DNA from 2 places in the Streptomyces griseus subsp. griseus genome. Region 1 is predicted to be linked to the other one. Evidence: riboswitches for the same ligand, from Rfam matches in the RefSeq annotation. Region 1 holds a riboswitch; the other holds the start of a gene.

Region 1 (7,189 bases):
GGGTTCCCTAAGGGTTCGATCAGGGGTCTTCAAGGGCTGCGAGGTCCCTGTCGGGTCCCGGCGCGCGCTTAGCATCGAGGCAGGAACCCAGAGAGACGAGGTAGATGGCGATGGCCGTGCGGGAGATATACGCGGGGATGCCCTGGTGGGTGAAGTGGATCGCGGTGCCCGTCATCGCGATCTTCGTGTTCGGCGGTCTGATCGCCAGTGTGATCGGCTTCGTGATCAGCCTGCTCTTCAAGGTGCTGGTCTTCGTCGTGCTGGTCGGCGGTCTGATCTTCGTCGTACGCAAGTTCACATCCTCCTCGTCCTCGCGTGGTGATTGGTAGGAGAGGCCCCGCGGGCCGGTGTGGGGCGGGGGCACGCACAGGCCTGCGGATTAGCCCAGCAGAGCTAAGTCCCGGAGGAAAACACCCTCCTGCCGGAGGCGGCCGATACAGTGACATAACGCTGCCGCCATCTGGAATGTGACCTTCTGTCACCGAACCGACCGAGTGACCAGTGGTTTGTACGACAGTCCGGTCGTTGGTGCGGCAGCCCCGTGGGGGCGGCCTCCACGGGAGGGCTGACGGCCCGTCACCATGCCTGGGGGTGACCTTTGACCACGGCATCGAGTACCGCTGTTCCGACGTTGATCGGTTCGGTTCAGCGGGCGTTGAGGCTGCTGGAGGCTGTGGGCACCCATCGGGACGGGGCGCCCGCCAAGCAACTCGCACGTGAGGCAGGCCTACCGCTGCCGACCGCGTACCACCTGTTGCGCACGCTCACCCACGAGGGCTATCTCCGCCGGGAGAACGGTGTCTTCCTCTTCGGTGCGGCCGCCGAGAACCTGACCTCCGCTCGGGCCTCCAGACGCCGCCCCGCCTCCGTCCCCGACTCCCTCGCGCACTGGCGGGACGCCCTCGGGGTCCCGGTGTACTGCGCGGTCTACCGCGACGGCGAGATCGAGCTCATCGCGGTCGCGGACGCCCCCGACGCCCCGGCGGTCGACGAGTGGGCCTCCTTCCGGGAGACCGGCCACGCGCACGCGATCGGGCAGTGTCTTCTCGGCCAGCTGGACGAGAAGGACCGCGAGGACCACCTCGACCGGCACCCCGTACGGCCCCTCACTCGTTACTCAGTGCGAGATCGCGCGGCGCTTCTTGAGCGGCTCCGGACCCTGCGGCGGGGTGAACCGGTCATCGAACGCCAGGAGTACGCACTGGGTACCGTCTGCGCCGCCATTCCCGTCACAGCCGGTGCCACCATTGCGGCGATGGCCATTTCCGTACCCCTGGACCGGGAGGAACGGTTGCTGCCCGCAGTCGAACAGCTACGTGGCGAAGTGGCGAGCCTCTTGCGTTCGTTCGTGTTCTCTATCAGTATCTGAAAAATCACTCCTTGTGATCTGCTATCGCGTGCACCACGATGGCGTCAATAGGGCCATGGGGGATCATTCCTGGCCAGTTTCATCTACTCCGGGGTTGGACGATGCGCGAGTCGGTTCAAGCAGAGGTCATGATGAGCTTCCTCGTCTCCGAGGAGCTCTCGTTCCGTATTCCGGTGGAGCTCCGGTACGAGGTGGCTGATCCCTACGCCATCCGGATGACGTTCCATCTGCCCGGCGATGCCCCTGTGACCTGGGCATTCGGCCGCGAGCTGCTGCTGGACGGGCTCAACAGCCCGAGCGGCGACGGCGATGTGCACATCGGGCCGACCGAGCCCGAGGGGCTCGGCGATGTGCACATCCGTCTTCAGGTCGGCGCGGACCGCGCGCTGTTCCGGGCCGGCACGGCACCACTGGTGGCGTTTCTCGACCGGACCGACAAGCTGGTGCCCCTCGGTCAGGAGCACACGCTGGGTGACTTCGACGGGAACCTGGAGGAGGCGCTCGGCCGCATCCTCGCCGAGGAGCAGAACGCGGGCTGAGCCGGCCCGTACAGCCCCGCCTCGCGCCTCTCACGCCTTACGCCGGCGCCCCCTGCCGGTCCGTGCGGGGGCGGCGGCCGTGGATGAGGGGGTGGAGGCGCCCGGACGGTCGGCGGAGACCACCAGCGCGGCGAGCACCGTCGTCACCGGCACCGAGGCGACCAGACCGATCGAACCGACCAGCGTCCGGACGATCTCCTCGGCGACCAGCTCGCTGTTGGCCACCGTGCCCACACTGGACTGGGCGATGGAGAAGAGCAGTAGCAGGGGCAGCGCCGCGCCCGCGTACGCCAGCACCAGGGTGTTCACGACGGAGGCGATGTGGTCCCGTCCGATGCGGATACCTGCCCGGTACAGCCCGCGCCAGCCCATCTGCGGGTCCGCCTGGTGCAATTCCCAGACGGCGGAGGTCTGGGTGACCGTCACATCGTCGAGTACCCCGAGCGATCCGATGATGACACCGGCCAGCAGCAGACCGCTCATGTCGATGTCCGGGTAGAGACCGTGGATGAGGCCGGTGTTGTCGTCGGTGTTGCCGCTCAGATCGGCCCAGCCGATGAACAGCGAGCCGAGCAGCCCGATCAGCAGCAGTGAGATCAGCGTGCCGATGACCGCGACGGACGTACGGGCCGTCACCCCGTGGCACATGTAGAGCGCCGCCAGCATGATGGCGCTGGCCCCGATCACCGCCACCACCAGCGGATTCGAGCCCTGCAGGATCGCCGGCAGGATGAACAGGGTCAGCACGGCGAACGAGACGGCCAGCGCCACCAGCGCCATCACCCCGCGCAGCCGGCCCACCGCGACCACCGCCAGGGCGAAGATCGCCGCCAGCAGCGTCATCGGGATCTTCCGGTTCACATCGGTGACGCTGTACTGGAGGTCGCGGGGCGCGTCGGGGGCGTACGCCACGACCACGCCCTGGCCCTCGCGCAGTTGGCGGGGCGCGTCCGGCTGGACCACCTCGACGAACTTACGGCCCTTGTCGTCGCCGCTGGTCACCTCGACGGTCGCCTTCGCGCACTCCCCCTGCTGCTCGTTGACGGCCTCGCGGCCCGAGGGGGTGGAGGTGTCACCGGTGGGTGGTACCTGTGAGGCGTTGACGTCGGCGCAGTCGACCTTGACGACCTGGACGACCTTGCCGTCCTGGGTCTGCCGGTCGAATCCGACGCCGGTGCGCTCGTGGGCGGGGACGCCGCCGGGCCAGAACGCGATCAGGCCGACGACGACCGCCGTGGCGAACGGGATCAGGACGGCGGCGATGACCTTGCGCAGATGCTTGGAGACCGGGGCGGCGGGACCATGGCTGTGCGTATGTCCGTGGCTGTGGCCCTGGGGCGGCTGGGGTGCGGGGTCGCTTTGGGGGGAGGTCACGGGGCGATCATCGCAAGAACGGGAGGGCCCTCTGGTCAGCTCGCCGGAAAGGACGCTAGCGTGGAGGCACCTTTGCACACGCGGGAGCTCGGAGCACCGGGCTGAGAGGGCGCTGATCGCCGTACATCCGTACGGGACATGGCTGCGCCGACCGCCGAACCTGTTACCGGGTAATGCCGGCGTAGGGAGTAGGTCTCATGACCACAGCGGACGCACGCACGCCTGCCTCGAAACAGAACGACGGAACGCCGGACGGCACTCCGGACGACGAGGCCGGGAAGTCCATCGGCTGGCACAAGGGGTACGTCCAGGGCTCGCGCCCGGACCTCCGGGTGCCGGTCCGACAGGTGCACCTCACCAACGGCAAGGACGTGGCGCTGTACGACACGTCGGGGCCGTACACCGATCCCGCCATCGACACCGATGTCCGCCGGGGCCTCGCTCCCCTGCGGGATAACTGGATCATCGCCCGCGGCGACACCGAGGAGTACGCGGGCCGCCCGGTCCGCCCCGAGGACGACGGGCTCAAGCACACCTCGCCGCGCGGCGGGCTGCGCAACCTCGACGCCGTCTTCCCCGGCCGTCCGCGTCAGCCGCGCCGCAGCCGCGACGGACGGCCCGTCACGCAGCTCGCATACGCCCGGCGGGGGGAGATCACCCCGGAGATGGAGTACGTCGCCATCCGGGAGAACGTCGAGGCCGAAGTCGTGCGGGAGGAGATCGCGGCGGGCCGGGCCGTGCTGCCGGCCAACGTCAACCACCCCGAGATCGAGCCGATGATCATCGGCAAGCGGTTCCTGGTGAAGGTCAACGCCAACATCGGCAACTCGGCCGTCACCTCCTCCATCGAGGAGGAGGTCGACAAGATGACCTGGGCGACCAAGTGGGGCGCCGACACGGTCATGGACCTCTCCACCGGCCGCAACATCCACACCACCCGTGAGTGGGTGCTGCGCAACTCCCCCGTGCCGATCGGAACGGTGCCGCTCTACCAGGCGTTGGAGAAGGTGGACGGCCGGGCCGAGGAGCTGACCTGGGAGATCTACAAGGACACCGTCATCGAACAGGCCGAGCAGGGCGTGGACTACATGACGGTGCACGCCGGAGTGCGCCTGCCGTACGTCCCGCTGACGGCCCGTCGTAAGACCGGCATCGTCTCGCGCGGTGGGTCGATCATGGCGGCCTGGTGCCTGGCGCATCACCAGGAGTCTTTCCTCTACCAGCACTTCGAGGAGCTCTGCGAGATCCTGGCGACGTACGACGTCACCTACTCCCTCGGTGACGGGCTGCGCCCCGGATCGATCGCGGACGCCAACGACGAGGCGCAGTTCGCCGAACTGCGGACGCTGGGCGAGCTCAACACGATCGCCAAGCGGTTCGGCGTGCAGACGATGATCGAGGGCCCCGGGCATGTCCCGATGCACAAGATCAAGGAGAACATCGACCTCCAGCAGGAGATCTGTGAGGAGGCGCCGTTCTACACGCTCGGTCCGCTGACCACGGATGTCGCGCCCGCCTACGACCACATCACCTCGGGCATCGGTGCCGCGATGATCGCCTGGTGGGGCACGGCGATGCTCTGTTACGTCACGCCCAAGGAGCACCTGGGGCTGCCCAACCGGGACGACGTGAAGACCGGGGTCATCACCTACAAGATCGCCGCGCACGCGGCCGACCTCGCCAAGGGGCACCCGGGCGCTCAGGAGTGGGACGACGCGCTCTCCGACGCGCGGTTCGAGTTCCGGTGGGAGGACCAGTTCAACCTGGCCCTCGACCCGGACACGGCGCGGGAGTTCCACGACGAGACGCTGCCCGCCGAGCCGGCGAAGACAGCGCACTTCTGCTCCATGTGCGGACCGAAGTTCTGCTCGATGAAGATCTCCCAGGACATCCGCCGTCAGCACGGCGGTTCGCAGGAGGAGATCGAGGAGGGCATGGCCGAGAAGTCGAAGGAGTTCGCAGCGTCCGGCAACCGGGTCTACCTGCCGATCGCCGAGTAGACGGCCCCTTCACACCCGCCCCCGGCAACCGTTCGCGGTTGTCGGGGGCGGTCTCCGTACGGGCCGGTGACCTCGCGCCGCAGATCACCCCCTATGAGTATCTTGCGAGCTTGATCATCATCTGGTGTGATAGCGGACCTTGTTAAGCGACAGTATGGACACAGTCGTGTGGCAGCTGTATGTACGTTTCGCAGCTGCGTCAACTGAGCTTGACCCGTTCCTTATCTGTGGCTTACTTTCCGGCTTGCTTGGCTGAAATTTGGCGGCCCTCGCACGAGGGCCTCGGGGAGGGAAACACCATGGACTGGTACCTGGCAGTACTCAAGAACTACGCAGGCTTCAGCGGGCGCGCGCGCCGCAAGGAGTTCTGGATGTTCACGCTGGTCAGCTTTGTGATCAGCATCGTCCTGTCGATCATCGCCAGCCTGATCGGCACGGAGATCCTTTCCTACATCTACTCCCTCGCGATCCTCATCCCGTCGCTCGCGGTCGCCGTGCGCCGTCTGCACGACACCAGCCGCTCGGGCTGGTGGCTGCTGCTCGTGCTGATCCCGCTGATCGGTGCCATCGTCCTGATCGTCTTCCTCGCCTCCGAGGGCAAGCAGGAGCCGAACCAGTACGGCACCAACCCGAAGCTCGCCCCGCAGGTGGGCTGATCCACCGCTCCGGCAGGGCCGGAGCACCGCACAGGCCGGGCGCGGCACTCGCCGCCCCGGCCTGTGGCGTTTCCGGAACCCAACGGGCCCTACTCCGGCCGGTGGTCCGGCCCGCCGAAGTCCGGGCTGGTGAAGTCGGGGCTCGTGAAGGTCGGCCGGGGTCCGGCCGACGGACCGTCCTCCGGACCGGAGAAGTCCGGCCTGCTGTAGCCGACCTTCGGGATGCGGTGGGGCGAGCGGTGCGGGGTCCGCGCGGCGGGGCCCGCGGCCGGGTCGGCCAGGGCGTCCCGCAGGAACGGCAGGATGCCGCGCTCCAGCAGCGCGTGGCGCCAGGCCTCCCGGGCCCGGGCGACCTCCTCCGGAAGCTCGTCCTCCTCGTCCTCGGCGGCCCGCGAGGTGGAGCCGTTGCGCAGGGCGGTGACGAGCAGCCCCACGGCGGCGACCAGGATGGCCGCGGCGGCGACAGCGGCGAAGAACCACCCGGCCGCGACCAGGGTGGTGCCGAAGGCGACCGACGGGCTGACCGCCTTCAGCAGATAGCCGACGAGCAGGAAGATGACGGCGGCGGTGCCCGCGAGCAGTGGAGTGAGGACCGTGAGGACCGCCCCTATGCCGGCGCCCGGCCCGGCCGCGCCGGAGCCGTCCGCGTACCGCTCGCCCTCCGGGAGCGTGGCGCTCGCCGCGCGCAGCTCGGCCCGGGCCTTGACGTAGCGCTCGTACTCGGTGGCGGCGGCCGCGGTTATCAGCGCTGTGGCGTTGAGCGCCATCGTGCGCAGCTGCTCGGTGTTGAGCCGGTCGCCGACGCCCTCCAGGTCCGGGCGCTCATGGGCGTGACGCAGTGCGTCGCCGAGGATCCGCGCGTACTCGGGACCGTCCTCTGCCTGCAGGTGCGGAGCGCTTGTCATCTGCATCCCCCGATGCTCCGTCGGGCCCGGCAGCCCGCGTTGACCGGGCGATCGGGCGGAAACGGAGGAGAGCCTGCCACTGATGAGCCGATGGTAGAGCGCTCACGGCGCGTGGTGACAGGGTGTTTCCGGAATTGGGCCCGATGATCGGCGCGGTCCGATCCAGATGCCCCTTCCCGGCCAGGGCTCAGTCATGCAGGGGGAGTTGGACGACCAGTAGCTTTCCGGCCATGGTCACTCCGCCGTCCATGGCGATGGCGAGCCCGTCCGCGTACACGTGCGGACCGTTCACCACCGGCCCCGAACCGTCCTCGCCGTCCTCCGTGCCGACCTCGCCGAGGAGGTA
Region 2 (7,189 bases), 1.7 Mb from region 1:
CAGAGGACGTCGAGGATGTCCGGGCGGGACAGTACGTCGCCGATCCGCCCGAACTGCCAGACGCCGTCCGTCCTCAGCCCGCGTCCGACGATGGAGGCGACGGGGTAGGCGAAGAGGACGGCGAAGAACGCGACGGGCACGGCCATCAGGCCGAGCCGTACCGCCGCTCCGCGCCGCCCGCTTCCTCCGGTGGGACCGGCTACTTCACGACGAGCGAGTGCCACGACCGGACCCACTGCTCACGGTTGGCGGCGATCTTCTCCGGGGCCACCGTCGCCGGCTTGTCGACGCTCTCGCCGAACTCGGTGAAGACCTCCGGCAGCTTCGCGTCCTTCACGACCGGGTTCACGAACATGTTCAGCGGCACGTCCTCCTGGAACGTCTTGCTGATCAGGAAGTCCAGCAGCGCCTTGCCGCCCGCCTCGTTCTTCGCGCCCTTCAGCAGCCCGGCGTACTCGGTCTGCCGGAAGCAGGTCCCGGTGGAGACGCCGGTGGGGGCCTCCTCGGGCTGCGGGTCGGCGTAGAGGACCTCGACGGGAGGGCTGGAGGCGTAGCTGACGACGAGCGGCCGGTCCGCCTTGGCCTTCCTGCCGCCCGCGGAGCCCGAGAACTCCTCGTTGTAGGCCTGCTCCCAGCCGTCGACGACCTTGACGCCGTTGGCCTTGAGCTTCTTCCAGTACGCCTCGTAGCCGTCCTCGCCCTGGGTGGCGACGGTGCCGAGCAGGAAGCCGAGGCCGGGCGAGGAGGTGGCCGCGTTCTCGGTGACGAGGAGGTTCCTGTACGCGGGCTTCAGCAGGTCCTCGAAGGTCTGCGGCGGCGCGAGCTTCTTGTCGGCGAAGAACTTCTTGTCGTAGTTGACGCAGATGTCACCGGTGTCGACGGGCGTCACGCGGTGCCGGCCGTCCTGCTCGGTGCCTGCCAGGACCCGGTCCAGGCCCTTGGCCTCGTACGCGGTGAAGAGGCCGTTGTCGAGGGCGCGGGAGAGCAGGGTGTTGTCGACGCCGAAGAAGACGTCGCCGCGCGGGGAGCCCTTGGTCAGGATCTCCTGGTTGAGCGCGGCACCGGCGTCGCCGCTCTTGAGGAGCTGGACGGTGTAGCCGCTCTCCTCGGTGAACTGCTTCAGCACGTCTTCCGAGGCGTTGAAGGAGTCGTGGGTGACCAGGGTGACGGTCTTGGAGCCGCTGCCCTTGGACGCACCGGATCCGGCCGAGGCGTCGTCGGAGCCGCCGCAGCCCGCGAGGACGGTGACGCCGAGCACCGCGGCGAGCGCGGTCGACGCGTACTTCTTGGTGGTGTTCATGTGATTCCTCCTGGAGGTGACCAGGAAGAGACGCGGCCCCGCCCACGACCGGACGTACCGGAAGCGGGCAGGGCGCAACAGCTTGAGTAAGGTCCGAACTTCCTACCCGGAATGACCCGGGCGAGGTTCAGAGGGTCTGCGGCCAACCTGTCCTCGGTGCCGCACTCTCAGCGCTGTGGCGCTCCCCTGTCGGAATATGAAGTTGATTTCGCGCCCAGGCTACACCGGCGGTTTCCGGCCGGTACGGGTGAGGCCGTCGGCCCCTCAGCGCTCGGAGGCCGCCAGCTGCCCGCAGGCCCCGTCGATCTCCTGGCCGCGGGTGTCCCGGACGGTGACGGGCACGCCGTGGGCCGCGATGGCTTCGACGAACGCCTTCTCGTCCTCGGGGCGCGAGGCGGTCCACTTGGAGCCGGGCGTCGGGTTCAGCGGGATCAGGTTGACGTGGACCCGCTTGCCCTTGAGCAGCCGGCCGAGGAGGTCACCGCGCCAGGCCTGGTCGTTGATGTCCCGGATGAGGGCGTACTCGATGGAGATGCGGCGGCCGGACTTCTCCGCGTACTCCCACGCGGCGTCCAGCACCTCGCGGACGTTCCACCGGGTGTTGACGGGGACGAGGGTGTCGCGCAGCTCGTCGTCCGGGGCGTGCAGCGAGACCGCGAGGCGGCACTTGAAGCCCTCGTCGGAGAAGCGCAGCATCGCCGGGACGAGCCCGACGGTGGAGACGGTGATCCCGCGCTGGGAGAGACCGAGGCCGTCCGGCTCGGGGTCGGTGAGGCGGCGGATCGCGCCGACGACACGGTTGTAGTTGGCGAGCGGCTCGCCCATGCCCATGAAGACGATGTTGGAGAGCCGGGCCGGACCGCCGGGGACCTCGCCGTCGCGCAGGGCGCGCATGCCGTCGACGATCTGGTGGACGATCTCGGCGGTCGACAGGTTGCGGTCGAGGCCGGCCTGGCCGGTGGCGCAGAACGGGCAGTTCATCCCGCAGCCGGCCTGGGAGGAGATGCACATCGTGACGCGCTCGGGGTAGCGCATCAGGACGGACTCGACGAGCGTCCCGTCGTGCAGCTTCCACAGCGTCTTACGGGTGGTGTCGTCGTCACAGCTGATGTGGCGGACCACGGACATCAGGTCGGGGAACAGCGCCTCGGCGAGCTTCTCCCGGGACCCGGCGGGGATGTTGGTCCACTGCTCCGGGTCGTGCGCGTACCGCGCGAAGTAGTGCTGCGAGAGCTGCTGGGCGCGGAACGGCTTCTCGCCGGTCGCGGCGACCGCTTCCTTGCGCTCGGCGGGCGTGAGGTCGGCGAGGTGCCGCGGGGGCTTCTTGGCTCCGCGGGGCGCGACGAAAGTGAGTTCTCCGGGCTTAGGCATGGTTCATCCAGTGTCGCAGACACGCCGAGGTGCCCCGGGGCGTCGCCCAGCTCAGCGGCGACCCGGGCGGGCCGGTACCGGTCGTTGATGGTGGTTGTGGGTCGTCGTTGGCTGCCCCTCGACGGCCCACAGACGGCCCGGCCCCACGGCCCCCGTCCGCAGGTCAGGACCGTCAGCCAGCGCTGCCGGCCGGGACGGTACCCACGGCCAAGAGGTGCGAGCTGGCGGCGAGCAGTTCCGGGTACGGCTCTGCCATACGGGCCGCGTCCATGGCCGAGGCGATCAGCTCATCCGTGGGACCGTCGCCCGGCTGCTGCTCTGCCGCCTTCACCAGCGACCAGGCCGGGCCCTCGATGCCGAAGACCTGCACGTTCTTCAGCCCGGAGGCGGCCAACTCCATCACCAGCTCTTCGGCCCGGTGGAAGTACGACAGGGTGAACCCCCGCGATCCGTCGTAAACCGCCGTCTCCAGAATCTTGGAGACGGAGTTGTGAATCCGCTCGGTGTGCAGGTGGGCGTACGTGACGTGCTCGAAGAGCGACGCATAGCGATTGATCGCGGCGGCGGCGACCAGTCCGCCGGGCTTGGCCACGCGGGAGGCTTCCGCCAGCGCCCGTTGCCGGTCGGCCGGGTCGGGCAGGTGGTAGAGCGGCCCGAGGAGCTGCACAACGTCGAATGTGTCATCCGGCTCGGGCAGGTCGCGCGCGTCACCGACCACCGCCGGGCACACCACCGACGCGGCCTCAACGTGACGGGGCACAGGATCCACCAAAGCGACGTCGTAGCCGTCTTTCACCAGCCATTCAGCGTGAATCCCAGTCCCCCCGCCCACGTCGAGCACGCGCGCCGGCGCGGGGGGCAGAAAGCGTCGGAGGAGTTCCTGAGTTCTGACCAGTTCCATCCGTCCGTCTGCCGAGCTGCGCAGGCGGCTGTCCTCGTTGACCGTCTCGCCATAGAACCGCATCACGGAGGGAGCCAATTCGAGATTCGACATGGTCGCAGTATCGTGTGTACCGGTGGACCAGTCCAGCGCAGGAAATAGGGGAAGCCATGGCAGTCCTGAAGTACGAAGAGATCGCAGAGTTCCTGCGCGCCCGCATCGCCGCTGGTGAGATTGCCCCCGGGGCCACAATCCCGTCGGGCCGCGAGCTGGCCGAGCAGTGGGATGTGTCACGAGCCACCGCCATCAAGGCCGTCGATGTGCTGCGAAACGATGGCGTGGTCGTGGCCAAGCAGGGAACCGGGTTCGTCGTCACCGAGACGCCTGTTGCACGCCCCGCCGGGGCTCGCCGTGCGGGGTCGGCGCGCATCCTGGGAGGGATGCCGTTCCTGCGCGTCGGTGAGCCTGATTGGGCGGAACCCCCCGCCCGCGTCGCCACCGCTCTCGGCCTCACCCCCGGGACGACGGCGCTTCGGCGCGTTCGGGTCCTCCAGCTCCCGGACGGAACGCCGAACAGTTGCGTTGAGGCGTGGTTCCCTCCGGAGGTCGCGGAGGTGTCGCCGCGTCTTACCGACACTCACCCGATCGCCGAAGGCACGACGCGCTACATCCGGCGCCAGACCGGGCGGGCTCCGGCCGAAGGCGTGGACGTCACCACTGTGCGTGGCGCGTCAGAGACGGAGGCTGAACGCTTGGGGGTGCCGCAGGGCACACCGGTAGCCGTGCTGCTGCACACGGCGTACGACGAACAAGGGAAGCCGCTGGTCTGCGAGGAGGGCGTCACACCCTCCTCGCTCTTCGAGCAGGTGGACACCTACGCCATGTAGGCCCTGCTCGCCCGAAGCTACGAGGAAGTGACAAGTAAACCTCTGCGCTCAGAGTGAGGCTCGGGTAGCGGGCAGGACGGGGCCGGGAGACCAGAGCCTCCCCCGCCGTCGGATGTGATCTGCGCCACCACAATGAAGCGAAGGAAGGATCTCAAGGGATCTCAAAGGATCTCAAGGGATCTCAAGGGCACTGAGCCGAGTAGTGCGGCGGACACAACTTGCCGATGAGCGTCGGGTTTTGGCACACCCAGCACGTAGACTCAACGGAACGCAAAGAGAGCCCGTACTCCGACCTCGGTTTGCGGCCATTCAGTCGGAAGGGCTCTCCGCGCGGGATCCCATCAAGCGGCATGACATGAAAGGAACTCCGGTGTCATGAAGACTAACCCGAATGACGGCGGCAAGTACAGCGTTGCCCTGAACGGTGTGTTCAGCCGCACCATGCGCTACCTGCAGGTTTCCCTGAAGAGGGCTGAACAGCGCCCCTTCGATCTGGGGTACGAAGCCCTCCGCGGGGCGGCCTACAAAGCAGGAGGGAGCCTGGCCACCGTAGTGATCACATGGGTGGCCACCCGCCGCTGACCACCTGAGCACAGCGCTCCGGCCCGCCGCAGACCACGCGGCGGGCCGCAGTTGTTGCACTCCGCCTAGGCAACACCTGGATCACCGTTTCGCCCGGCAAGCCGTTGTGGTGCTTACGCCCGCAACTCCGTGAGCACTAGGCCACCTAGGCTCGAAACGCGCAAGCGAGGCGACTGGACCGGTCCACCGGTCCAAATTATTTTCACCGCCGAAAACACCTCCCCACCTGCACCTCCCCCCACGGTCGAGCAGTGACACGCACACCCATCGCTTGACTGGACCGGTCCACCGGTCCAGTCTCTTGTTGTGGCTATCGCTCGCCCCGGAAGCTCCGGAGAGGGCCAATTCCGTCACGCCAAAACTCAACAGCGTGATCCACCGCAGCACGGCGGCCGTGACCGTTCCGGGCGAGGCGAGTGGAGACCAGTCGGCCGAGAAGGGGCCCCCGTCACACCGGGGCCCAACACCCCAGATGGGGGGACACGCCACCGACTCGAAAGAACCGCTACGGCACACCTTGAAGCTGCCACCTCAGACGTCCGGGACTTCGGATCTCCCCAGACCGAGCAGCGCCGAGCGAACACGAGAGCCGAAGCACCAGCGCTCACGGTGCCCGGCATCCCCACCCGCCCTACCGGCGGAGTGATGGTGCCGGGTTGCCGTGGTCGCTCGTAGTCCACGAACGACTTTCACCTAGACGGCGTGAGGCCCCGGTGGGCAAACACCGGGGCCTCTCTGGGCCGTCGCACCTGCTAGGGAGAACACGACCCATGAAGAGCATCGCAGCACTTCAGGCCGTTGTTACGGCCACCCCGTTCGACGGTGAGCCGTCGGACGCCGAGCTGGACGCTATCGAGACCGAGATGCCGCTGATCCTGGCGGAGGTGGCTCTCCTCGACGTGCAGATCATGACCATCGACCGCACGCCGACCGAGCTGGACGAGCGGCGTATCCGGCGGGCCCGCCGGCGGGTGCTGGCCGCTCGCCGGGACCTGATCAACCGGGCCGCGACGGTGGCCGGTGGTGCGGCGTGAACAGTGTTCAGATCCGTTCAGCAGAGAAGGCCCTGTCGGTCGGGACGTGGCTGATCGTGGGCGGGGCGATGCTGTTCTCCATCCTCACGGTCACGCCGTTGATGGAGCGGCACAGCCCGAAGGGGTGGGAGTGGACGGCCCCGATCCTGCCGCTCGTCGTGGACGCGGCGGTCGTCATCGTGGTCCGCCTGGATGCCGTGCTGGCCGCGCTGGGCGGGCACGGTGGCCGGTGGCCCATCGCCCTGCGGTGGATGACCGGAGCCATGACCCTGGCCCTGAACGTGGCCGACTCCGCACTGAAGAAGGACCTGGTCGGTGCCGCTGTCCACGCGGTCGCACCGCTCCTGCTGATCGTCACCGCAGAGACCGGACTCGCCTACCGGCGGGCCATCACCGCCGCCCAGAGCGCCCGTGAAGCCCAGCTCAAGGCCGAGCGCGCCGAGCGCGAGCGGGCCGCCACCGAGCGGCGTGAGGCGCAGGAGCGGCGGGCTCGTGAGGAGCGGGAGCACGCGGCCATGTTGGCGCGTGAACAGCGTGAGCATGAAGCGCTGATCGCCCGTGAACAGACCGCCCGCGAGGACGCGGCCCGGCGTGAGGAGCGCGAGCGGGCGGAGGCACGGGAGCGGGCGGAGCGTGAGGCCCGTGAACGCCGTGAGCAGATGCGTGAACAGCAGCAGGCCGAGCGTGAACGCCTTGAACGCGAGGCCGCTCAGCGCCGTGAGTTGGAGGCTCGGGAGCGTGAGGCTCGTGAGCGCCGTGAGCGCGACCGTGAACAGCAGCGGGCCGAGCGTGAACGGCAGGAACTGTTGTCCGCCGGGCCTGCTGTGGAGAAGCAGGGCGAGGAGCGGGCGCGGGCCACGGTCCGGGCCGCGTTCGGCGCCGGGCTGTCCATCCGGCAGGCCGCCGAGCTGTGCGGCTGGTCCACCGGCTGGGTCACCGCCCGCTACCAGGAACACCGCGACGGCACCGGGCTCGTCCTGGAAGGAGCGTCCTCATGACGGCTTCGATCCGTTCCATCAGCTACGGCGGGGGCGTCCAGTCCACTGCCCTGTTGGTTCTGGCCGCGCAGGGGCGGATCGACTTCCGTACGTTCCTGATGGCCAACGTCGGCGACGACAGTGAGCATCCGGGGACT

Evidence for each region. A riboswitch is a leader RNA that binds a small molecule or an ion and turns the genes downstream of it on or off. The one in region 1 is predicted to bind thiamine pyrophosphate.
Region 2: linked by a shared signal. The riboswitch ahead of D6270_RS25345 (thiamine ABC transporter substrate-binding protein) and the one ahead of thiC (phosphomethylpyrimidine synthase ThiC) in region 1 are both predicted to bind thiamine pyrophosphate.

The regions. Positions count from the first base shown of each region.
Region 1 covers NZ_CP032543.1:3,832,329-3,839,517, forward strand. The annotation lists gene D6270_RS17070 (DUF5326 family protein) at 117-329, shown strand; gene D6270_RS17075 (IclR family transcriptional regulator) at 599-1,369, shown strand; gene D6270_RS17080 (SsgA family sporulation/cell division regulator) at 1,471-1,908, shown strand; gene D6270_RS17085 (YibE/F family protein) at 1,939-3,282, opposite strand; TPP riboswitch at 3,353-3,487, shown strand; gene thiC (phosphomethylpyrimidine synthase ThiC) at 3,480-5,282, shown strand; gene D6270_RS17095 (DUF805 domain-containing protein) at 5,582-5,938, shown strand; gene D6270_RS17100 (hypothetical protein) at 6,028-6,849, opposite strand; gene D6270_RS17105 (metallophosphoesterase) at 7,031-7,189, opposite strand, start outside.
Region 2 covers NZ_CP032543.1:5,578,028-5,585,216, reverse strand. The annotation lists gene D6270_RS25350 (ABC transporter permease) at 1-146, opposite strand, end outside; gene D6270_RS25345 (thiamine ABC transporter substrate-binding protein) at 200-1,300, opposite strand; TPP riboswitch at 1,382-1,498, opposite strand; gene rlmN (dual-specificity RNA methyltransferase RlmN) at 1,565-2,671, opposite strand; gene D6270_RS25335 (class I SAM-dependent methyltransferase) at 2,844-3,665, opposite strand; gene D6270_RS25330 (GntR family transcriptional regulator) at 3,722-4,438, shown strand; gene D6270_RS25325 (hypothetical protein) at 4,814-5,020, shown strand; gene D6270_RS25320 (DUF6284 family protein) at 5,791-6,054, shown strand; gene D6270_RS25315 (DUF2637 domain-containing protein) at 6,051-7,052, shown strand; gene D6270_RS25310 (phosphoadenosine phosphosulfate reductase) at 7,049-7,189, shown strand, end outside.